DNA from 3 places in the Pseudomonas sp. KH_040 genome. Region 1 is predicted to be linked to each of the others. Evidence: predicted binding sites of a transcription regulator. Region 1 holds the regulator's gene; each other region holds the start of a gene.
What was found. The regulator FliA, encoded in region 1, starts transcription of late flagellar genes. The targets are predictions, from matches to a motif close to CTAAAGTTTNNNNNNNNNNNGCCGNTAA.
Positions count from the first base shown of each region.

Region 1 (8,127 bases):
GACACGCCTCGACAATGTGTTTGCCGATGTCGTCGAGGCTATACACCGCGTCAGCGAGGTCAGCTTTAACGATGGCCATCGGCATGCCGTAGATCACGCAACTGGCTTCGTCCTGCGCCCACACCGCGCTGCCGCCCTGCTTGAGCAGACGTGCGCCTTCACGGCCGTCGGCGCCCATGCCGGTCAACACCACCGCCAGAACTTTGTCGCCGTAGGATTTCGCCGCCGAACCGAAAGTGATGTCCACGCACGGCTTGTAGTTCAGACGTTCGTCGCCCGGGAGGATTTTCACCGCGCCACGGCCGTCGATCATCATTTGCTTGCCACCCGGCGCGAGCAACGCCAGGCCCGGACGCAGGATGTCGCCATCCTCGGCTTCCTTGACGCTGATGCGGCAGAGCTTGTCGAGACGTTCGGCAAATGCCTTGGTGAATGCCGCCGGCATGTGCTGGATCAGCACGATCGGCGCGGGGAAATTCGCTGGCAACTGAGTCAGCACGCGTTGCAGCGCCACCGGGCCGCCCGTCGACGTACCGATGGCAACCAGTTTGTAGGCTTTGCGTTTCGGTGCCGGCGACGAAGCGCTGGCGGCCGGAGTACGGCTTGGAGCAGGTGCATGCACAGGCGCGGGTGTCGGACGTGCCGGTGCGCTGGTGCTGTGGCTGCTGAAGCTGGATGGCGCCGGAGCAGGCGTCGGTGCTGCGGCTGGAGCCGGCGCACTGTAAGCACTGAAACGACGGTTACTGCGCGAGATGCTATGCACCTTTTCGCACAGCAACTGCTTGACCTTCTCCGGGTTACGCGAGATGTCTTCGAAATTCTTCGGCAGGAAATCCACCGCACCGGCGTCCAGCGCATCCAGGGTGACCCGGGCGCCTTCGTGCGTCAGCGAGGAGAACATCAACACCGGGGTCGGGCAGCGCTGCATGATGTGCCGCACTGCCGTGATGCCGTCCATCATCGGCATCTCGTAGTCCATGGTGATCACGTCCGGCTTGAGCGCCAGCGCCTGATCGATCGCCTCTTTACCGTTGGTGGCGGTGCCGACCACCTGAATGCTCGGATCCGCTGAAAGAATTTCCGAGACGCGGCGGCGGAAAAAACCCGAATCGTCCACCACCAGGACTTTGACTGCCATAAACACTCCATTAGGTGCAGCGGGACGTTGTCGCCCCGCCGCCCCGGATTCAAATACGCCGTGCGGCGTAACGCTTGAGCATGCTTGGAACATCGAGAATCAGCGCGATGCGGCCGTCACCGGTAATGGTGGCGCCGGACATGCCCGGAGTGCCCTGCAGCATTTTGCCCAATGGCTTGATGACCACTTCTTCCTGACCGACCAGTTGATCGACGACAAAGCCGATCCGCTGCGTGCCCACCGAAAGGATCACCACGTGGCCTTCACGCTGCTCTTCGTGAGCGGCGGAGCTGACCAGCCAGCGCTTGAGGTAGAACAATGGCAGCGCCTTGTCCCGCACGATCACCACTTCCTGACCGTCGACGACGTTGGTGGTCGACAGGTCGAGGTGGAAGATTTCGTTGACGTTGACCAGCGGGAACGCAAACGCCTGATTGCCGAGCATGACCATCAGGGTTGGCATGATCGCGAGGGTCAGCGGCACCTTGATGACGATCTTCGAGCCCTGGCCCTTGGTCGAGTAGATGTTGATCGAGCCGTTGAGCTGGGAAATCTTGGTCTTCACCACGTCCATGCCGACACCGCGGCCGGACACGTCGGAGATCTCGGTCTTGGTCGAGAAACCCGGGGCGAAAATCAGGTTGTAGCACTCGGTATCGCTGAGGCGATCGGCCGCGTCCTTGTCCATCACACCGCGTTTTACCGCGATGGCACGCAGGACATTCGGGTCCATGCCTTTGCCGTCATCGGAAATCGACAGCAGGATATGGTCGCCCTCTTGCTCGGCTGCCAGCACCACGCGACCACCACGGGCCTTGCCCGACGCTTCGCGTTCTTCTGGCGACTCGATGCCGTGGTCGACGGCGTTGCGCACCAAGTGGACCAGCGGGTCGGCCAGGGCCTCGACAAGGTTTTTGTCGAGGTCGGTTTCTTCACCCACCAGTTCCAGGTTGATCTCTTTCTTCAGCTGACGTGCGAGGTCACGAACCAGACGCGGGAAGCGCCCGAAGACCTTCTTGATCGGCTGCATCCGCGTCTTCATCACCGCGGTCTGCAAGTCAGCCGTGACCACGTCGAGGTTCGACACGGCCTTTTGCATGGCTTCATCGCCGCTGTTCAGGCCCAGGCGCACCAGACGGTTACGCACCAGCACCAACTCGCCGACCATGTTCATGATTTCGTCGAGACGTGCCGTGTCGACACGCACGGTGGTTTCGGCTTCGCTCGCCGGTTTTTCCGGTGGCGGTGTCGCCGGCGCACGGGCCGGAGCCGGTGCAGCAGCGGCAGCCGGTTTTGGCGCTTCGGCTTTTGGCTCAGGCTTGGGCGCGGCTTTCGGCGCAGCAGCGGGAGCGGCCGCAGCCTTGGCGGCAGGCGCAGCCACCGTCGAAGCGGCGCCGGCAGTCGCGGCACCAACGTCAGTGAACTTGCCTTTGCCATGCAATTCGTCGAGCAGCGATTCGAACTCGTGATCGCTGATCAGATCGCTGCCGGCAGCAGCCGCCGCTGGAGCAGCAGGCGCCGGTGCCGAGGCAATCGCCGACTCCAGCGCATCGACGGCAAAGTTGCCCTTGCCATGCAACTGATCGAGCAGTGCTTCGAATTCGTCGTCGGTGATGTCTGAGCTGTCGCCCTTGGCCGGTGCCGCAGCAGCTGCCGCAACTGGCGCAACCGCGTCCACCGCGAACTGGCCTTTGCCGTGCAACTGATCGAGCAATGACTCGAACTCGGCATCGGTGATTTCATCGCTCGCGGCTTCAGCGGCCGTTTGCGCAGGGGCAGCAGCGGCCGGGGCTTCGGCTTCGGCCTTGACGGCGTTCAGCGAGTCCAGCAGTTGCTCGAATTCGTTATCAGTGATGTCGCCCGAGGAATCGCCTTCAACGACCAGTTCTTCGATCATCTCGGCCACCGGCGAAGCCGGGGCTGCGTCCGCCGCTTGCGGTTCGGCCAGGCGCGCCAGGGCGGCCAGCAGCTCCGGCGTGGCGGCGGTGATCGGAGCACGCTCGCGGACTTCGCTGAACATGCTGTTCACCGCGTCCAGTGCTTCGAGGACAACGTCCATCAGTTCTGCATCAACGCGACGCTCACCCTTGCGCAGGATGTCGAACACGTTTTCGGCGATGTGACAGCACTCCACCAGCTCATTGAGCTGAAGGAAGCCGGCGCCCCCTTTTACAGTGTGGAAACCGCGAAAAATTGCGTTGAGCAGATCTGCGTCATCCGGACGGCTTTCCAGCTCGACCAGTTGTTCGGACAGTTGCTCAAGAATCTCGCCGGCCTCAACCAGGAAATCCTGAAGGATCTCTTCATCGGCGCCGAAGCTCATTAATGGGGTGCTCCTACAGGTCTAAAAACCCAAAAAACCTAAAATTCCAAAACTCTAGAACCCGAGGCTGGATAACAAATCGTCCACATCGTCCTGACCGGACACAACGTCTTCTCGTTTATCGGCATGAATCTGCGGACCTTCACCCTGCGAGAGATGTTTTTGTGGATCTTTTTCTGCAAGCATCGCGGCGCGGTCATGTTCGATGCCCGCAAAGCGGTCGACCTGACTGGCCATGAGCACGAGTTTGAGCAAATTGCTTTCGACTTCGGTGACCAGTTGGGTCACACGCTTGATCACCTGACCGGTCAGGTCCTGGTAATCCTGGGCCAGCAGGATGTCGTTGAGATTGCTCGACACCGCACGGTTGTCCGTGCTGCTGCGTGACAGAAAACCGTCGACCCGGCGCGCCAGTTCACGGAACTCTTCAGCCCCGACCTCGCGACGCATGAAGCGGCCCCAATCAGCGCTCAAGGTCTGGGCTTCATCAGCCAGACTATTGACCACCGGCGTGGCGCTTTCCACCAGATCCATGGTGCGGTTGGCCGCGGCCTCTGTCAGCTTGACCACATAGCCCAGGCGTTCGGTGGCGTCGGTGATTTGCGACACTTCCTCGGCCTGCGGCATGTTCGGGTCGATCTGGAAGTTGACGATCGCACTGTGCAGTTCACGTGTGAGCTTGCCCACTTCCTGGTACAGGCCACGGTCACGGGTCTGATTGAGCTCATGGATCAGTTGCACAGCGTCGCCGAACCTGCCTTTTTCAAGGCTTTCGACCAGTTCGACCGCGTGTTTTTTCAGGGTCGACTCGAAATCGCCCTGTGAAGATTCGTTATGCTCCATAGCTCCCCCGCGCGTTCATCAGCCGATGCGTTCGAAAATCTTCTCGATTTTGTCTTTCAACGCCTGAGCCGTGAAAGGTTTGACTACGTAGCCGTTTACACCGGCCTGAGCGGCTTCAATGATCTGCTCGCGCTTGGCTTCTGCAGTCACCATCAGCACTGGCAGGTGCTTGAGCTTTTCATCGGCACGCACGTGGCGCAGCAGGTCGATACCGGTCATGCCCGGCATGTTCCAGTCCGTTACCAGAAAGTCGATGCTGCCGCTGTTGAGCACTGGAATGGCAGTCACGCCATCGTCAGCCTCGACGGTGTTGGTGAACCCAAGATCACGCAGCAGGTTCTTGATGATCCGCCGCATCGTTGAGAAGTCATCAACGATGAGGATTTTCATGTCTTTGTTCAATTCGACCTCCAAGCAGTCTTAAACGCGCCCAGCACCTGGACGCGCCACTTCAATCAATCGGCTTAGCACTCGAAGACTGTCTGGAGCACAACAGAGCAAGACCGGTGCCGTTCATCACCGCACCAGCCTCGTTCGCAGTGTCCCCACACCGCCTTCAGCGCGCTCGCCACTCCCCCAAACGCCCCCGCAAACGGGCCGCGCACTGGCTGTGTAACTGGCTGACCCGCGATTCACTGACGCCAAGGACTTCACCGATTTCCTTGAGGTTCAGCTCTTCGTCGTAGTACAGCGCCAACACCAGTCGCTCACGCTCCGGCAAATTGGCAATCGCGTCCGCCAACGCAGCCTGGAAACGTTCATCTTCCAGATCGCGCGACGGCTCAAGATGAGCACTCGCGCCATCCTCGTGCAGCCCTTCGTGTTCGCCGTCCTGCAGCAGGTCGTCGAAACTGAACAGGCGGCTGCCCAAGGTGTCATTCAAAATCCCGTAGTAATCGTCGAGACTCAATTGGAGTTCGGCTGCAACCTCGTGATCTTTAGCGTCACGGCCGGTTTTAGCTTCAATTGAGCGAATTGCGTCACTGACCATACGGGTATTGCGGTGAACCGAGCGTGGCGCCCAGTCCCCTTTGCGCACTTCGTCGAGCATCGCGCCGCGGATTCGAATGCCCGCGTACGTTTCAAAACTGGCGCCTTTGCTGGCGTCATATTTGGTCGAGACTTCGAGCAGACCGATCATTCCGGCCTGGATCAGGTCTTCGACCTGCACACTCGCCGGCAAACGCGCCAGCAAGTGGTAGGCGATGCGTTTGACCAGTGGCGCGTAACGCTCGATCAGTTCGTACTGCGCGTCACGTGCCGACTTCTTGTAGTAGTTCATACCGCTTGCGGTCATAGCACGGGCCCTGCCGTTTGCTGCACGAGGCGCTCGACGAAAAACTCAAGGTGGCCACGCGGGTTGGCGGGCAGCGGCCAGGTGTCGACCTTCTGCGCGATCGCCTTGAACGCCAGTGCGCACTTGGAACGCGGGAAGGCTTCATACACCGCACGCTGCTTCTGCACCGCTTTACGCACGCTTTCGTCGTAAGGCACGGCGCCGACATATTGTAGGGCCACGTCAAGGAAGCGATCCGTGACCTTGGTCAACTTGGCGAACAGGTTGCGCCCTTCCTGCGGGCTCTGCGCCATGTTGGCGAGGACGCGGAAGCGGTTCATGCCGTAATCGCGGTTGAGCAATTTGATCAGCGCGTAGGCGTCGGTAATGGACGTCGGCTCGTCGCAGACCACCAGCAACACTTCCTGGGCTGCGCGAACAAAACTGACTACCGAGTCACCAATACCCGCAGCGGTGTCGATCACCAATACGTCGAGATTGTCGCCGATGTCGCTGAACGCCTGGATCAGGCCGGCGTGTTGCGCCGGGCTCAGGTGGACCATGCTCTGCGTGCCGGACGCCGCCGGCACGATGCGAATGCCACCGGGGCCTTGCAACAGCACGTCGCGCAATTCGCAACGGCCTTCGATGACGTCGGCCAGCGTGCGCTTAGGGGTCAGCCCCAACAATACGTCAACGTTCGCCAGACCGAGGTCGGCGTCCAGCAGCATGACCCGACGGCCAAGCTCTGCCAGCGCCAGCGACAAGTTCACTGACACGTTAGTCTTGCCGACGCCACCTTTGCCGCCGGTCACCGCGATCACCTGTACGGGATGCATGCTGCCCATGTTATTTCTTTACCTTGTCTTGCATAGACGGAGGCCACATTACTGGCTGCGCGTTCACAACCGGAACAATGCATGGCAGACCATCGATGTAGGTACAAAAACTGTTCATGAATACCTCAGCCTACCTGCTTGGTCGGGCTGTGATAGATATCAGCGAACATGTCAGCCATGGCTTCTTCGCTGGGTTCTTCCTGCATTTGCACGCTGACGGCGCGGCTGACCAGTTGATGACGACGCGGCAGATGCAAATCATCCGGAATCCGTGGGCCATCGGTCAGGTACGCGACCGGCAATTCATGACTGATCGCCAGGCTCAACACTTCGCCAAGGCTGGCCGTTTCATCCAGTTTAGTCAGGATGCAGCCGGCAAGCCCGCAACGCTTGTAACTGTGATAAGCGGCGGTTAGAACCTGTTTCTGGCTGGTGGTTGCCAAGACCAGATAATTTTTTGACCGAATGCCACGCCCGGCCAGACTTTCGAGCTGCATGCGCAGGGCTGGATCGCTGGCTTGCAGGCCGGCAGTATCGATCAACACCACGCGTTTGCGCAGCAGTGGATCCAGCACCTGCACCAGCGATTGGCCCGGATCGACGTGGGTCACCGGCACATTGAGAATGCGACCCAGCGTCTTCAGCTGTTCCTGAGCGCCGATACGGAAACTGTCCATGCTCACCAGCGCGACATTCTGCGCGCCGTATTTCAGCACATAACGCGCGGCAAGCTTGGCCAGCGTAGTGGTCTTGCCCATGCCGGCCGGGCCGACCATGGCAATCACACCGCCCTCTTCCAGCGGCTCGACTTCCGGTACGGCAATCATCCGTGCCAGGTGCGCGAGCAACATGCGCCAGGCCTGACGCGGCTCTTCGATATCGGTGATCATCGCCAGCAGATCGCGCGACAACGGGCCGGACAGGCCGATACGTTGCAGACGGCGATACAGATTGGCCTGCGCCGGACGGCTGCCTTGCAGCTGATTCCAGGCCAGGGTACCGAGCTGGACTTCCATCAGCTCGCGCAGGCTGTTCAATTCAAAACGCATCGAATCCAGTGCGCGCGGATCAACACCGCCGGAAGACTGCGCAGGTGCCGGGGCTGGACGCGCCGGAGCGGCGTAGGTCGGCTCGGTCAGCGGTTCAGCTGCGGTCAGCGGCAGGCCGGCCGTCAACGGCAGGCCAGCGAAAATCTGGCGATTGCTGTTGCCATCGGCTTCGCCACGCAGGCTCAACTCGGCCTGAGCGGTGACGATGCGCGACTGGGTCTTGCGCAGCTCGTCTTCGAGCTCCATGTTCGGAACCCGTGGCGCCAGCGCCGACAATTTGTAATCCAGTGCCGCCGTCAGCTCGACACCGCCGGCAATGCGGCGGTTGCCAATGATGGCGGCATCAGCGCCCAGCTCATCACGAACCAGCTTCATGGCCTGACGCATATCGGCGGCAAAGAAACGCTTAACTTGCATAAACCACTACCTCAGCCGTTGGGCCCTACTGTCGCAACGATGGTCACTTGCTTGTTGTCCGGTATTTCCTGGTAGGCCAGCACATGCAATCCAGGGACTGCGAGGCGGCCAAAGCGCGAGAGCATCGCGCGGATCGGGCCAGCGACCAAAAGGATCACCGGCTGACCTTGCATTTCCTGACGCTGCGCCGCTTCGATGAGCGAACGCTGCAGCTTCTCGGCCATGCTTGGCTCCAGCAGAAC
Region 1 covers NZ_CM174487.1:1,868,566-1,876,692, reverse strand. The annotation lists gene AC3IUF_RS08405 (protein-glutamate methylesterase/protein-glutamine glutaminase) at 1-1,138, opposite strand, end outside; gene AC3IUF_RS08400 (chemotaxis protein CheA) at 1,188-3,461, opposite strand; gene AC3IUF_RS08395 (protein phosphatase CheZ) at 3,516-4,304, opposite strand; gene AC3IUF_RS08390 (chemotaxis response regulator CheY) at 4,323-4,694, opposite strand; gene fliA (RNA polymerase sigma factor FliA) at 4,861-5,601, opposite strand; gene fleN (flagellar synthesis regulator FleN) at 5,598-6,428, opposite strand; gene flhF (flagellar biosynthesis GTPase FlhF) at 6,545-7,885, opposite strand; gene flhA (flagellar biosynthesis protein FlhA) at 7,897-8,127, opposite strand, start outside.

Region 2 (8,127 bases), 1.3 Mb from region 1:
CGGCTCTTTTGTCCGTGAAGTTGACGCGCAGTATAGCGACAGGCCCTAGACCGGCAAAGCGCTCGCGGTGCCCGATGGTCACTGAAAGTGGGTAGAATGCGGTTTTTTTCCAGTTGCGGGGGTGCGCGTTGCGCGAAATCGTCCTGATTAACATCACGGGAGTCGACCGTCCGGGTCTGACTGCGGCCATTACCGGCGTTCTGGCACAAGGTGGTGTGAACATTCTCGACATCGGTCAGGCGGTGATCCACGACACCCTGTCGTTCGGCATCCTGGTCGAAATCCCCGATTCCGAGCAGGGTAAATCCGTGCTCAAGGACATCCTGTTCAAGGGCTATGAGCTCGACCAGCAGGTGCGCTTCACCCCGGTGTCCGAAGAGGATTACCAGCAATGGGTGGGTAATCAGGGCAAGAAACGCCACATCGTTACCTTGCTGACCCGCAAAGTCACCGCCGGCCAGTTGCAGGCCGTCAGCTCGATCACCGCCAAATATGGCTTGAACATCGATCACATCGACCGTCTGTCGGGTCGCATGCCGCTGGACACCCCGGCTGATAAGGGCAAGGGCTGCATCGAGTTTTCCGTGCGTGGCGAAGCGGCTGATCCGCAAGCGCTGCGTGCCGAATTCCTCAGCGTTGCCCAAGAGCTGAACGTCGACATCGCCTTCCAGGAAGATTCGCTGTTCCGTCGCAATCGTCGTCTGGCGGTGTTCGACATGGACTCGACGCTGATCGAAGCCGAGGTCATCGACGAGCTGGCCAAGGCTGCCGGGGTGGGCGAGCAGGTATCTGAAATCACCGAACGCGCCATGGCCGGTGAGCTGGATTTCCGCGCCAGTTTCAAAGAACGTCTGGCTTTGCTTAAAGGTCTGGATGTCAGCGTGCTCGACTCGATCGGCGCTTCCCTGCGCCTGACCGAGGGCGCCGAAACACTGTTCGCCGAACTCAAGCGTCTGGGCTACAAGACCGCCATCCTGTCCGGTGGCTTCACTTATTTCGCCAAGCAATTGCAAGCCAAACTCGGCATCGACTACGTGTTCGCTAACGAGCTGGAAGTGGTCGACGGCAAGTGCACCGGCGTGGCGATCGAGCCGATTGTCGATGCGCAGCGCAAGGCTGATTTGCTCAAAGAGCTGGCGCACAAGGAAGGTTTGCGTCTGGAACAGACCATCGCGGTCGGCGACGGCGCGAATGATTTGCCGATGCTGGCGATTGCCGGGCTGGGCGTGGCGTTCCGCGCCAAGCCGCTGGTGAAACAATCGGCGAAGCAGGCAATCTCGACGTTGGGTCTGGATGGCGTGCTGTATCTGCTGGGTTTCCGCGATCGCGACGGGCAGTTGTAATCAAGATCAAAAGATCGCAGCCTGCGGCAGTTCCTACAGAGGAATATGCGTTTTTCTGTAGGAGCTGCCGCAGGCTGCGATCTTTTGCTTCAAAGTGACTTCCACAACGAATCAAAATCCTCCTCGCTCCCGCCATTGCGCGCAGTCTCCAGCGAGCGATAGGCGAACTGATTGAAGCTGTGTGTACTCGCCACCCGCCGATCCAGCCCGGCGCGGTGCTCTTCGCCCTGAGTGTTGATCATCACCTTGTTGCCTTCCTGAAACGGCAAGCGCGGTGCCAACAGGGTTGCCGGTAGATCGATCGCGCTGATCTCCGGTAACAATAGTCCGCGCAAATACTGACTGTGATCGTCCCGCGAGCGCACCAGTTGCAGGCCGCAAGGCTGGGCATGTGGCGCCACCAGTTCAATACCCATTTGCGTGCCGCCGCCGCGTACCTGGCGGATCCAGCGAATGACCGCGATGCTCCAGCCCAGACTGACACTGTCCTGGATGCCGAGCATTTCTCCGGCCTGCAACTCGGCGGGCACTTCATTTGGCCACGCCAGGCAGTATCCGCCGGGGCTGTGATTGATCACCGGCAGGACATGGGTCGGGTAGTGCGGCGTACTGTCCGTGCCGTTTTCATCCTCGGGCAAATGGTCGTACTGGATTTCCTCGTACGGCAAAAAATCATCAGCCTTGCTCTGCGGTGCCGCGTCGAAGGCCTGGCTCCAACTGTCCTTTTCACCCTTGATCACGGCGCTGCTGAAGTTCGCCGAGCGCGTTCCGGGATGTTTGAGCAGTTCGCTGAAGCTGCGCTCGCCACCGAGGTAGAAGTGCAGAGCGCTCATGCCCACACACACGGTCAGATGGCCCTGGCCGACGGTGCGCTGAAAACTGCGCTCGGCGGCCTGTCCCCAAGTGGCATGCAGGTGCTGCAGGGTATCGAGGCTCAGTCCGGTCGGCACTGGCAGGGGGGGTGAGGTGTGCTGATGCTGCAGATGCGCTTCGATGGCGTTCACCAGCGGCTGCGGATCAAAGCCGAGCAATCCGGCCTGTTCTTCATTTCGAAACATGTTGCGGTAGCGTGGGCCGGCATCGATTGCCGGGCTGATTGCAAACAGGCCTTCGCTCGTACGGCCGGGATGCAATTTGAGCAGGGCACTCCACGGTTCGATTACTTCGGCCAATCGGGCGATCTGGTTTTGCCGCAATTGATTGCAGCGTGCGCTGCCCAGCAGCAGAGCGGCGATGTAAGTCTGTTCGAAACTGAGTTCGGTGGTGAGGCTGGCGAGGTCGTCATGGACCCGGCGCTGTTGGAGCTGCAGTTCGCAGGCGGTGCGATACAGCTGATGCAGTTCGAACCACACATGCTCCGGCGGCGAGCTATACAGCTGCGTGGCGCGCAGCAACTGGCCTTTGAGTGCATGGGCCGCCCGTTGCAGGGCCGTGCTGACCAATGCCGCGCGATCCTTGCTGTACTTCGGCGCAATCCGCAGCACGATCTGTTTATAGCCGATGGCCAGATGGCTTTGCAGCGCCTGGCACAGATTGCTGATTTTGCGCGAACGTTCGTCGAGCATGATCGCTTGATGCAGGAAGTGTCGTTCCAGATGCTGGCAGACGAAATAAACCTCGGGGCGCAACAGCTCCAGCAGGTTGAGGCGGTTGTCGCTGGGTGTGAGCAATTGGTTGAGTTCGCCCAGGCCTTGATACAGCAGGCGAGCGGTTTCGCCGATGTTGGCCTTGGGCAGGCCGGCGATCCAGCGCTTGAGGTCGCGCGGGGTGGCTTCGCAAAACGACAGGCGCGATTGCGTCGGGATCGAGGCGCGCAACGGTGGGGGAGAGATGGTCTGGCTCATGCCAAAAACCATAGCAGCAAATAGTGGAATCTGCGGGACCAGCACAACGCTGCTCCCGCAAAATCTGCATCAGGCTTTTGGCAGCGCCAGGCCTTGGCCCATCTGCACCGGCGAACCTGCCGTCAGCTCTTCAGCCCATTTCACCTGATCCGGCCCAAACAGCACGATGGCGGTCGAACCCAGTTTGAAGCGCCCCAGTTCCGCGCCTTTTTCCAGATGAATAGGCGCACGCGCAGCTTCGTCGTAGCGGAAGGTTTTCAGTTCGCGCTTCGGCGGTGTGACCAGACCGGCCCACACGGTTTCAATCGAAGCGACAATCATCGCGCCCACCAGCACCACGGCCATCGGCCCGCGCTCGGTGTCGAAGATGCACGCCACACGCTCGTTACGGGCGAACAGTTCCGGGACGTTTTCGGCGGTGGTCTGGTTGACCGAGAAAATCCGGCCCGGGATGTAGACCATTTCGCGCAGGGTGCCGGCCAGCGGCATGTGCACGCGGTGGTAGTCCTTTGGCGACAGGTAGATGGTGGCGAAGTCGCCGCCCATGAACGGCGCCGCATTGGCCGCATCACCGCCGAGCAGTTCCAGCACGCTGAAGCTGTGGCCCTTGGCCTGGAACACGCGACCGTGCTCGATCGGGCCGAGCTGGCTGACCGCACCGTCGGCCGGGCTGAGGATCGCGCCCGGGGTTTCGTCCAGCGGACGCGCGCCGTCTTTCAGAGCGCGGGTGAAGAAGGCATTGAAGTGCTCGTAAGCGGTCAGGTCTTCGACCAGTGCTTGCGACATGTCCACCTGGTAACGCTTGGCGAACCACTGGGTAAAGGCATTCTTGAACCAGCGCACGCGGCACTCGGCAATGCAGCCAGCCAGGCGCGACAGCAGGTGATGAGGCAGCAGGTACTGGCTGAGGATAAACAGACGCTCTTTCATTAGTTGTCCTTAAAAACCTTAAATCTCGACGGGCGTGTCAGGGTGGTTGCCCCATTCGCCCCAGGAACCGGCGTAGCCCTTGACCCGCGGATAACCGAGGGATTTGGCCACCAGATAAGTGAAGCCCGACCGGTGATGGGTCTGGCAGTGGGTAATGATTTCTTTGTCCTTGGTGATCCCGAGGTCTTCGAGGATCTGCGGCATGTCAGTGCGAATGCGTAGCTGACGGGCCTTGTCCATGCCGGCAGTCCATTCGAAATTGACCGCGCCGGGGATGTGCCCAGCCTTGGCGGCCAGCACTTTCTCACCGGAATACTCCAGCGGCCCGCGCGCATCCCAGATCGCCAGATCAGCAGCACCGAGACGGCTTTGCAAATATTCGCGCGTGGCAGTCGGCCCGTCGTGCAAGGTCAACGGCAGCGGGCCACCGACGGCTGCAGGCACCTGGATCGACATCGGCATGCCATCTGCCAGCCATGCCGGCAGACCACCGTCTATATAGTGGTACTTGTCGTGACCGATCACGTCGAGCAACCAGATGAAGCGCCCGGCCCAGCCGCCGCCCTCGTCGTCATAGACCACGTAGACCGCATCTTTGCGGTGGCCCAGTTCACCGAACAGAGCTTCCAGATCGGCTTTGGCCGGCAGCAGGCCCGGCGCCGGCGGCTGGCCGAACTGGGTGCGTTTCGGGTCGACAAAGCGTGCGCCGGGCAGATGACCTTCGGTGTAGCGGGCAGCGCTGGTCAGATCCACCAGAATCAGTTCAGGGGAATCGAGGCGCGGGAGCAGGTCGCTCGGCTCGATGACGAGCGGCAAGCCAGAGAAGTCAGACATGTGAGGTCTCCAGAGCACAAAGGGGGGAATTGTAGCGCAGCCTCATCGGCCACGGCTGCTAAAGCTGTGCAGGGCTTTTTCGATGCACTGCGCGGTTTTGCCAAAGGCCTGCACGGTGATGTCGGCGAACGGCCCGCCGCCCTGATCGGCGACGACGATCATGATCACCCGCCCGTTGTTGACCAGTGAACGCAGGAATAGATGCTCGCCGCGAAACAGCGTGCGCAGGCTCGCTGGCAGCAGGGCGGAGAATTGCGCATCGTTCTCTGGAGTGATGCGTACCTGCGCCTGTTGCGCAAGCAGCCGTTGCAGGACCTTGCTCTGACCGACGACAAAATTCAGCGCCGCCGCTTCTTTCGGCAGCCCGGCGGTTTGATGCACGCGCAGATTGGACTGCGTGCGGTCGGCCATCAGGATCATTACGCGGCGCATGCCGCTGGCGACCAATGCGTCGCGAGCGGCGACCGTCAGGCTCATGGCATTGGTGAAGCGGCTCGGTTCTGCGAGCAGTTCGGCGCATTGCTTGCGCCACTGGCCCAGGTCTTCAGCGGTGGGCGCGGCGGCCGGCAACATGCCGGCCGGCAAACGACGGGTGCCCCACGGCCACAGCAACGAAACCGCCGGGTGCCACAAGTCCGGCATCGCATGATGACGCGCGCTGTTGGCGGCTTGCTGGTGCAACTGTTGTTGCACCTCGTCCATGGAAATCTGCAGATACAGGCTGGTCAGGTACTGCCAGCGTTCGCTGTGCGGACTGTCCCAGGCCTGTTGCGCCGACAGTGCCAGACCGTTGGCCAGCAGCACGGTGTTGGCCGGCTGATTGAGCCAGCGGCGCAGGGTCGGATCATCGTCGAGGCGGTTTTGCTGGCGCAGCGGATGTTCGCTGTCACGGGCGATGCGCAGGACTTTGACCAGTTCGCGCTGTTCGCTGAGCAGCAGTTTATAGCCTTGCTGCACCCAGATCGGCAGGTGCCAGACTTGCACCAGCGCCTCGGCGATTTTCAGCAGGCGCACGCCGAACAATTGCTTCTCGACCACGCGCGCCGATTCGCCCTTGTGGATAACCCGCAGTTCCCATTCTTCAAGCAATTGCGGATAGGTCAGCGCCAACGGCCACAGCGGCGACAGAAACAGCAGGCTGCCCCAATGAATGTCCTGCCACAGCCGCGCCAGGCGACTGGCGAAAAAACCGTTGGCCTGTTGCGTCGCGTGCTGGCTGATCATCTGCAATTGGCGCAGGGCCTTGGGGATTTGCATCTGCGGTTCAGCGGGCAGGCGCGCCAGCAGTTCTTCGGTCCGTGCCAGGCCCAGACGATTGATCGCCACCTCGAGATTTTCCGCTGGTGTGGCCATGGTGCCGTGGGTGTGACGATTCGCCTCACGGATGATGCTCAAGGCCAGTGCCGGGCTGTCCTGCATCAGGTCGGCGATGTCGCGCAGCGAGCTGCGATTGTCACGGATCGCCCGGCAGACTTTGTCGTGAGCCTCTTGCGGCACGGGCAGTCGCACGCCATCGAGCAACTTTACCCAGCCGTCGAGCGTGGTCGGTTTTGCGTGTGGGACGTTCGTTTCATTAGCCATGTCTGGACGGGATCTTCACTGACTGTAGACGCGCCCGGCATGGGCTAAATTGGCTTTTCGCCTGAACTGGCTATAGTCTGGCGCAGTTTTGCCGATAAGTAGAAGAAGAGATTTTTTAACTTCCGAATATGACCTTGAACCCGACTTAAGTAAGTACTTTCTACCTATGGCTAAAATTATCGGCATCATCGTCGTATTCGCGAGCGTGCTCGGCGGATACGTGCTCTCCCACGGCAAGATTGCCGCCCTGATCCAGCCCTTTGAGGTGTTAATCATCGGTGGTGCGGCACTGGGTGCATTCCTCCAGGCCAACCCCGGCTACATGACGATGCACGTGCTCAAGAAATCCCTGAGCATGTTCAGTTCGCGCTTCAGCCACACGTTCTATCTGGAAGTGCTCGGGCTGATCTACGAGATCCTCAACAAGAGCCGCCGCGAAGGCATGATGGCCATCGAAGGCGACATCGAAGACGCCGCTGCGAGCCCGATCTTCGCCAAGTACCCGGCGGTGCTCAAAGACGAGCGCATGACCGCGTTCATTTGCGATTACCTGCGCATTATGTCGTCCGGCAACATGGCCCCGCACGAGCTGGAAGGCTTGTTCGACATGGAACTGTACAGCCTCAAGGAAGACCTTGAGCATCCATCCCACGCGGTGAACGGCATCGCCGACGCCATGCCGGGCTTCGGTATCGTCGCGGCGGTACTCGGTATTGTGGTGACCATGGCCTCGCTGGGTGAAGGCGATCAGAAGTCCATCGGTCTGCACGTCGGTGCGGCACTGGTCGGTACCTTCTTCGGTATTCTCGCGGCCTACGGTTTCTTCGGCCCGCTGGCGCACTCCCTGGCGCACGATGCCAAGGAAGAGCTGAACGTCTACGAAGCCATCAAGGCCTCGCTGGTGGCTTCGGCTTCCGGCATGCCGCCATCGCTGGCGGTCGAGTTTGGTCGCAAGGTGCTGTACCCGGCCCACCGTCCAAGCTTTGCCGAGCTGGAACAAGCCGTTCGCGGTCGCTAAGAAATGGAAAATAATCAGCCGATTATCATCAAGCGCGTCAAGCGCATAGCCGGCGGGCATCACGGCGGGGCGTGGAAAATCGCCTTCGCCGACTTCGCCACGGCGATGATGGCGTTCTTCCTGGTGTTGTGGCTGCTGTCTACCGCAACGCCGGAGCAGAAGATCGCCATCGCCGGTTACTTCAAAGACCCGGTCGGCTTCTCTGAAAGCGGTACGCCGTACATCATTGACCTGGGCGGCACGCCGACCCTGGCGCCGGAAAACACCCTCAACCCGGAAGTGAAGTCGCAGCCGCAACCCGACAAGGTCACGGTCGACACCGAGCAGGTTGAAGGCATGGCCGAGCAGGTCGAGAAGGAACGTCTGGAGCTGCTCCTGCAAGAACTGCAGAACAAGGTCGACGAGAACCCGCAACTGCAGAAGTTCAAGGATCAGATTCTCTTCGAGATCACGCCGAACGGCTTGCGCATCCAGATCATGGACGCCGAGAACCGGCCGATGTTCGACTCCGGTTCTGCACGCCTGAAGCCGTACTTCGAAGACATCCTGCTGGCCATGGCTGACACCATCAAAGCCG
Region 2 covers NZ_CM174487.1:579,506-587,632, forward strand. The annotation lists gene serB (phosphoserine phosphatase SerB) at 129-1,343, shown strand; gene AC3IUF_RS02550 (molecular chaperone) at 1,433-3,187, opposite strand; gene asd (archaetidylserine decarboxylase) at 3,257-4,117, opposite strand; gene rhdA (thiosulfate sulfurtransferase) at 4,136-4,951, opposite strand; gene AC3IUF_RS02565 (HDOD domain-containing protein) at 4,994-6,532, opposite strand; gene motA (flagellar motor stator protein MotA) at 6,699-7,550, shown strand; gene motB (flagellar motor protein MotB) at 7,554-8,127, shown strand, end outside.
Region 2: the regulator FliA is predicted to act here: its motif matches at 6,603-6,630, upstream of motA (flagellar motor stator protein MotA).

Region 3 (8,127 bases), 2.1 Mb from region 1:
AGCAGAGAATGCGCCGAGAGCGACGGCGAGTTTGAGCGGGGTCATGGCAGCAGCCTTTATTGGAGTTGTGCCATTTTTATAGCGCTGCGGAAACGTTTCAGCAAGTATGAAAGAGAAAGAGCTCGAGTGTTTTACCCAGGATTGGCAGTGAGGCGATCGCGAGCAGGCTCACTCCTACAGGGATCTTCAGTGACCACAAAAATTGCGACCAACCGATATACCTGTAGGAGTGAGCCTGCTCGCGATAGCGATTTCAGCCACCCATCAACGGAAGCGATCAACCTCGGAACGCAAATCCGCCGCCAGCTTCTCAAGCTCTTTGGCGGTAACAGCCAGGTTCGACACAACCTCACGCTGCTCACTGTTGGCCAGCGCAATGCTCTGCAAATTGCTGCTCAACAACGTCGCTGTGCTGCTCTGCTCCTGAGTCGCCGTGGTAATCGCGGCAAACTGTTGCCCCGCCGAACGGCTCTGTTCATCGATTCGCGCCAGCGCCGACGCCACGTTGGCGTTGCGCGACAAGCCTTCCTGCATCAGCACATTGCCCTGCTCCATGGTGCTGATCGCGTTACCGGTTTCCTGCTGGATGCTGTGGATCATGCTGGAAATTTCATCCGTCGCCTGACGGGTGCGCGAGGCCAGGCTGCGCACCTCATCGGCCACCACAGCAAAGCCACGACCCTGCTCACCAGCACGGGCAGCTTCGATTGCTGCGTTAAGTGCCAGAAGGTTGGTCTGCTCAGCGATCGAGGTGATCACACCTACAATGCCGCCAATTTCCTGCGAACGCTGACCGAGGGTGTTGATCACGGTGGCGGTGCTGTTCAGGGCGCCAGCGATTTGCTCCAGCGAGGACGACGCTTCTTCCATCGAGCTGCGGCCAATCTGCGTTTGCTGGGCATTTTCCTGCGCCAGACGCTGGGTCGCGCCCATGTTGTCGGCGATGTTCAACGACGTCGCACTGAACTCTTCCACCGCGCCGGCCATGCTGGTGATTTCGCCAGATTGTTGCTCCATGCCTTCATAGGCACCGCCGGACAAACCGGACAGGGCCTGGGCACGGCTGTTGACCTCTTCCGAAGAGCGGCGGATGTGCTCGACCATGGTCGACAGCGCCTGGCTCATCTGGTTGAACGCGCGGGACAGCTGACCGATTTCGTCGTTGCTCGATACGTTCAGGCGCACGCTCAGATCACCGGCGCCCAAGGCCTCGGCCTGACGCACCAGATCCCCCAGAGGCGCCAGTTTGCTGCGCAGCAGCCAGACCACAGATCCGACCGCCAGCAGCATCGCCAACAGACTGCCAATGGCCAGTTGCGTACCCACGCTCCAGGTCACCGCGCGGATCTCAGCTTTCGGCATGCTCGCCACGACCGACCATGGTCCGCCATCGAACGGCACGGCAATGCTGTAGAAATCTTCCGAGGTGTCGCTCCAGAACTCACCCTTGCCCGGCTTTGCAGCCAAACCTTTGATCACCGGAACGGCTTGATCCAGCGCCTGCACCCCCGCTGGCGCGACCAGCCATTTGTTTTGCTCGTCGAGCAACGCCAGCGAACCGCTCTGGCCAATGCGGAAGCGCTTGAGGTTATCGAACTGGATGTTCTGCGCGTCGGTGTAATCGAAGCCGACGAACAGCACCGCAATCACCTTGCCGCTGCCATCACGCACCGGGGTGTATTGGGTCATGTAGGAGCGATCGAACAGCAAGGCGCGACCGACGTAACCCTGCCCCGCCATCAACTTCGCGTAGGCCGGGTGCGCGTGATCAAGCAAGGTGCCGATGGCACGGGTGCCATCCTGTTTGGTCAGCGAAGTGCTGACGCGGATGAAGTCTTCGCCGCTGCGCACGAACAGGGTGGCGACGCCGGCGGTCATCTGCTTGAACTCGTCGACTTCCTTGAAGTTGTTGTTCAACACTTCGCTGCCCAGATGCAGACCCGGGGTCTGGGTGCCGGCAACATTCACCGGCTCACTCGGGTGAATGCTCAGACCTGCGCTGAAACGCTTCTCGAACAGCCCGCTCAGGCGCTGGGTGCTTTCACGCAGCGTGCCGTGGAAGGTGCTCAGTTGGTCGGCCAGCAGCCGCGCCTCACTGGCCAGATGCTCTTCACGAGTGGCGAGGTTGGCGGAGTCCAGCGAACGCAAGGCGAACACCGTACTGCCACTGATAACTATCGCCAGTATTACAGCGAGCGCGAGGCCCAGCTGCGAGGCGATCCGAGCGCGAGGTTGAGACATGGACAGCTCCTGGCCGAGCCACGGGATCCTCCTTGATCTCGACTCGGAAATTTTTCTGGTTGTGGGGGTGAATCGTGGATACCGGCACGACGGTTCCACAAGCACGTATTCGGCGGTGGATCCAAATACTTGAGCGGAAAACAAGGTTATGGCACAAGGCCGGCATTGTGGCGGCTCTAACGTTTCAGCTCAAGCGCGCGACCGCCGGCAACTCCATGGCGCGGACTTCGCTTTGCAGAAAGTCGCTGAGACGGCGCAAACGTTCACCTCCCGGGCGGGTCTTTGGCCACACAAGGTAGTAATTCAAGCCGCTGGCGACCGCGGTTGGCCACGGCAGGCTCAGCCTTCCCTGCGCCACATCTTCGGCGACCATTAACAGGTCGCCCATCGACACACCGTACCCGCGCGCCGCCGCGATCATGCCCAATTCGAGGGTATCGAACACTTGCCCACCCTTGAGTGACACCTGATCGGACAGCCCCATGTGTTCCAGCCAACTGCGCCAATCGCGACGGTCCGGTGTCGGGTGAAGTAATTCGGTGCAAGCCAGTCGAGCCAGATCCCACGGCTGATCATTCAGCAGGTTTGGCGCCCCCACCGGAATCAGCTCTTCGGGAAACAATAAACTCGCCTCCCAATCCGGCGGAAAATGCCCGTCACTCAACAGCACCGCGCAGTCGAACGGCTCATCGTTGAAATCAACCGAATCGACGTCCATCCACGCACTGGTCAGTTGCACTTCGTTGCCAGGCTGCAAATGGCGGAAGCGACTCAGGCGCGCGAGCAACCAGCGCATGGTCAGGGTCGACGGGGCTTTCATACGCAGGATGTCGTCTTCGGCGCGCAAGGTATTACAGGCACGTTCCAATGCCGCGAAACCTTCACGGATGCCAGGCAACAGCAAACGCGCCGACTCGGTCAGCTGCAGATGGCGACCGCTGCGGTGAAACAACTTGCAGGCAAAGTGATCTTCGAGCGTGCGAATGTGCCGGCTCACCGCACTCTGGGTGATCGACAACTCCTCGGCCGCACGCGTGAACGAGCTGTGCCGTGCTGCAGCTTCGAATGCGCGCAGGGCATACAACGGAGGAAGTCGACGGGACATACACAAGGCTCCAGCAGCGGGATGCAGTAAAACGGACAGAATCACATCAGGATGAGTTTTACTCATGCCACCCATCCTTTTTATCCCTTTGTGCAACGCCTGCCAAGCGCCGAGAATCGACGCTCTCCTGTTCCCTCTGAAAATCGAGTGGTGATGACCATGCAGCATCCTGTGCGTACCGAACTCTGGGCCATTCTGCGGCTGGCAGGGCCGTTGATTGCTTCACAGTTGGCGCACATGTTGATGGTGCTGACTGACACATTGATGATGGCGCGCCTGAGTCCGGAAGCGCTCGCGGGCGGCGGTCTCGGTGCAGCGACTTACTCGTTCGTGTCGATTTTCTGCATCGGCGTGATTGCGGCAGTCGGCACGCTGGTGGCGATCCGCAAGGGCGCCGGCGACATCATTGGTGCAGCACGGCTGACTCAGGCCGGGTTGTGGCTGGCGTGGCTGATGGCGCTGGGCGCCGGGTTGCTGCTGTGGAACCTGAAACCGGTGTTGCTGCTGTTCGGCCAGACCGAAACCAACGTCAATGCCGCCGGACAATTCCTGATCGCCCTGCCCTTCGCTCTGCCCGGCTACCTGAGCTTCATGGCCCTGCGCGGTTTCACCAGTGCCATCGGCCGGGCGACACCGGTGATGGTCATCAGCCTGGCCGGCACGGTGGCGAATTTCCTGCTCAATTACGCGCTGATCACCGGCATGTTCGGCCTGCCGAAAATGGGCCTGACGGGCATCGGCCTGGTCACGGCGATTGTCGCCAACTGCATGGCGCTGGCGCTGGCCTGGCACATCCGTCGGCATCCAGCGTATGACGCTTATCCGCTGCGCGCGGGTCTGTCGCGGCCGAATCGACAGTACCTGAAAGAGTTGTGGCGCCTTGGCCTGCCAATCGGCGGCACGTATGCGGTGGAAGTTGGATTATTTGCCTTCGCCGCACTGTGCATGGGCACGATGGGCAGCACGCAGTTGGGTGCGCACCAGATTGCTCTGCAAATCGTCTCGGTGGCGTTCATGGTGCCGGCGGGCATGTCGTACGCGATCACCATGCGCGTCGGTCAGCATTACGGTGCCGGGCAATTGAGCGATGCGCGGATGTCCGGACGGGTCGGGATCGTCTTTGGCGCCGTGGTGATGCTGGGTTTCGCCATGGTGTTCTGGCTGTTGCCGAACCAGTTGGTGGGGCTGTTCCTCGATCACAATGATCCGGCGTTTGCCGAGGTGATTCGCTTGGCGGTGAGCCTGCTGGCAGTGGCGGCGTGGTTTGAACTGTTCGACGGCACGCAGACGATTGCCATGGGCTGCATTCGCGGGCTCAAGGATGCGAAGACCACGTTTCTGGTCGGGCTCGGCTGCTATTGGCTGATCGGCGCGCCGGCGGCGTGGTGGATGGCGTTCCACTTGAACTGGGGGCCGACGGGCGTCTGGTGGGGCTTGGCGTTGGGCCTGGCCTGCGCGGCGGTGAGTCTGACGCTGGCGTTTGAATGGAAGATGAAGCGGATGATTCGGCTGGAGCCTGCGTCATCCAGGCCATTCACAATTCCTCAGACTGACTGAGATCCCTTGTAGGAGTGAGCCTGCTCGCGATAGCGGTGTGTCAGATAATGATGAGTTGTCTGACACTCCGCTATCGCGAGCAGGCGAAGGCCTACTTATGCGTTTAACTGACGATTTCGAGGGCTGGCTGTTGGCTTGAGCCGTAGGTGAGATATTCAACCAGTTCCGCTAACGGCAACGGCCGGCTGATCAGATACCCCTGCACCTGATCGCAGCCAAAGCCGCGCAGCAATTCCAGTTGCTCCGGAGTTTCCACCCCCTCCGCGACCACTTCCAGATGCAGGTTGTGCGCAAGATTGATCATCGCGTGCACCAGTTTGCGGTTCTCTTCGCGCTGCTCCATGCCACCGACAAAGCTCTTGTCGATCTTCAGCAAAGTGATCGGCAGGCTGTTGAGGTGCACGAACGAGGAAAACCCGGTGCCGAAGTCGTCCAGTGAGAAGCGCACACCGAGGCGGCCAAGGGCGTCCATGGTCTGCTTGACCAGATCGCTGCGGCGCATCACCGCCGTCTCCGTCAGTTCGAATTCCAGCCACTGCGCTTCAACACCGCGCTCAGCGATCAAGCGGCTGAGCGTCGGCAACAACTGACTGTCCTGAAACTGGCGGAACGACAAGTTGATGGCCATGTGCAGCGCCGGCAGACCACGTTCGCGCAACGCCTGCATATCGCGCAGAGCCCGGGAAATCACCCAATAACCCAACGGCACGATCAACCCGCTTTGCTCAGCCAGCGGCACGAATTCGCTCGGCGGCAGCAAACCACGTTCGCCATGGCGCCAGCGCACCAAGGCTTCGAGGCCGACAATCTGGCCGTCTTCAAGATTCAGCCTTGGCTGGTAATGCAGCTCCAGTTCATCGCGACGCAAGGCCCGGCGCAGCTCGCTTTCGAGGTCGGCCATGCTCCGCGCGTTGCGGTTGATGCGTTCGTTGAAGATATGAAAAGTGCAGCCCTGCGTGCTTTTGGCCTGCTGCATGGCGATGTGCGCGTGCCACATCAGCGGATCGGCACCGCCCTGCGCACGGGCATGGGCGATGCCAAGACTGGAGCCGATCAGCAGGCTTTCGCCATCGACCCAATACGGTTCGGCGAGCGCTTCGGTGATGCGTTCAGCCATCCATTCGGCGCGTTGTGGCGCACGACGGGTGTCGATCAGCAGAGCGAATTCGTCGCTGCCCAATCGCGCCAGTTGATCACCCGCCTCCAGCTGACTTTTCAGCCGTGCGACAACCTGCAGGATCAAGCGATCGCCCGCCTGATGACCCAGCGCGTCGTTGGCGTGGCGGAAGTTGTCGAGATCGAGATGCCCGAGGGCCAGGCCGCGACCGTCGTTTTCCGCGAGGCGCGCGGCGAGCAAGGTCTGGAAACCCTGACGGTTGGCGATACCGGTCAGCGGATCCTGTTCGGCCAGGCGTTGCAGGGTGTTTTCGAGAACGCCGCGTTCGCGCACATGGCGCAGGCAACGGCGCAGCATGCCGGCGTCGAGGGCGTCGAACACCAGCCAGTCGCTGACGCCAACCGGTGCGGTGTCCGGTTCGTGTTCCAGCAGCAATACCGTCGGCAGGCTGCAACGGCCCGGTGCCGGTTGTAATGCCGGAAGGGTCAACAACACCGCATTGCGGTTGTCTTCGAACAGACTGCTGACCGAGTCCCAGCTCGGCGCGCTGATCAGCACCGCCGCGCTCCCCATCGGAGCCAGACACTCACGCAATAACGCTGTCCACGCTGGCTCTTCGGCCAGTAGCAGCAAACGCAAGGGTTCGACAGGCGTAGACAAGCTAGCTCCCTAGACTCTGCAAAGATGTGGGCGGGGCATTATGCCGTTGCGATGTTCAATGACCAAATGACAACGGTTATCAAAACGTTATTTTGTGTCACGAATGAGTACATTAGCCGCAAAATCACCGCGCATCCTCCGCGAAAGTAACAAAACCGGCAAATTTGAATCGCGTGGTACGTCACAAGTCGGAGAGAGCAGCACAATTCTCTGAGCCTGTTAAAATGCCGGCCCATTTCGTCAACGACTCCCGAATTTTCGTATGTCCCGACTCAATCCCCGGCAGCAAGAAGCCGTGAACTACGTCGGCGGCCCTCTATTGGTGCTCGCCGGTGCTGGCTCCGGCAAGACCAGCGTGATCACGCGCAAAATCGCGCACCTGATCCAGAACTGCGGCATCCGCGCCCAGTACATCGTCGCCATGACCTTTACCAACAAGGCCGCGCGCGAGATGAAAGAGCGGGTCGGCACCTTGCTGCGGGCCGGCGAAGGGCGTGGCCTGACCGTCTGCACCTTCCACAACCTCGGTCTCAACATCATCCGCAAGGAACACGCGCGGCTGGGCTATAAACCCGGTTTCTCGATTTTCGACGAGACCGATGTGAAAGCCCTGATGACCGACATCATGCAGAAGGAATACGCGGGCGACGACGGCGTCGACGAGATCAAGAACATGATCGGCGCCTGGAAAAACGACCTGATCCTGCCGCCTCAGGCGCTGGAGAACGCGCGTAATCCCAAGGAACAGACTGCCGCGATCGTCTACACCCACTATCAGCGCACGCTGAAAGCGTTCAACGCGGTGGACTTCGACGACCTGATCCTGTTGCCGGTAAAGCTTTTCGAAGAACACGCCGACATTCTCGAAAAGTGGCAGAACAAGGTGCGCTACCTGCTGGTCGACGAATATCAGGACACCAACGCCAGCCAATACCTGCTGGTAAAAATGCTCATCGGCAAGCGCAACCAGTTCACCGTGGTAGGCGACGACGACCAGTCGATCTATGCCTGGCGCGGCGCGCGGCCGGAAAACCTGATGCTGCTCAAGGACGACTATCCGTCCTTGAAAGTGGTGATGCTCGAGCAGAACTATCGCTCGACGAGTCGCATCCTGCGCTGCGCCAACGTGCTGATCTCGAACAACCCGCACGAATTCGAAAAGCAGCTGTGGAGTGAGATGGGCCACGGCGACGAGATCCGCGTAATCCGCTGCCGCAACGAGGACGCCGAAGCCGAGCGCGTGGCCATGGAAATCCTCAGCCTGCACTTGCGCACCGACCGTCCGTACAGCGACTTCGCGATCCTTTATCGCGGTAACTATCAGGCCAAGCTGATCGAGCTGAAGTTGCAGCACCACCAGGTGCCGTATCGCCTGAGCGGCGGCAACAGCTTCTTCGGCCGTCAGGAAGTGAAAGACCTGATGGCCTACTTCCGCCTGATCGTCAAC
Region 3 covers NZ_CM174487.1:6,454,759-6,462,885, forward strand. The annotation lists gene AC3IUF_RS28915 (aldose 1-epimerase family protein) at 1-45, opposite strand, end outside; gene AC3IUF_RS28920 (methyl-accepting chemotaxis protein) at 265-2,241, opposite strand; gene AC3IUF_RS28925 (LysR substrate-binding domain-containing protein) at 2,426-3,346, opposite strand; gene AC3IUF_RS28930 (NorM family multidrug efflux MATE transporter) at 3,506-4,903, shown strand; gene AC3IUF_RS28935 (putative bifunctional diguanylate cyclase/phosphodiesterase) at 5,007-6,680, opposite strand; gene rep (DNA helicase Rep) at 6,943-8,127, shown strand, end outside.
Region 3: the regulator FliA is predicted to act here: its motif matches at 2,348-2,375, upstream of AC3IUF_RS28920 (methyl-accepting chemotaxis protein).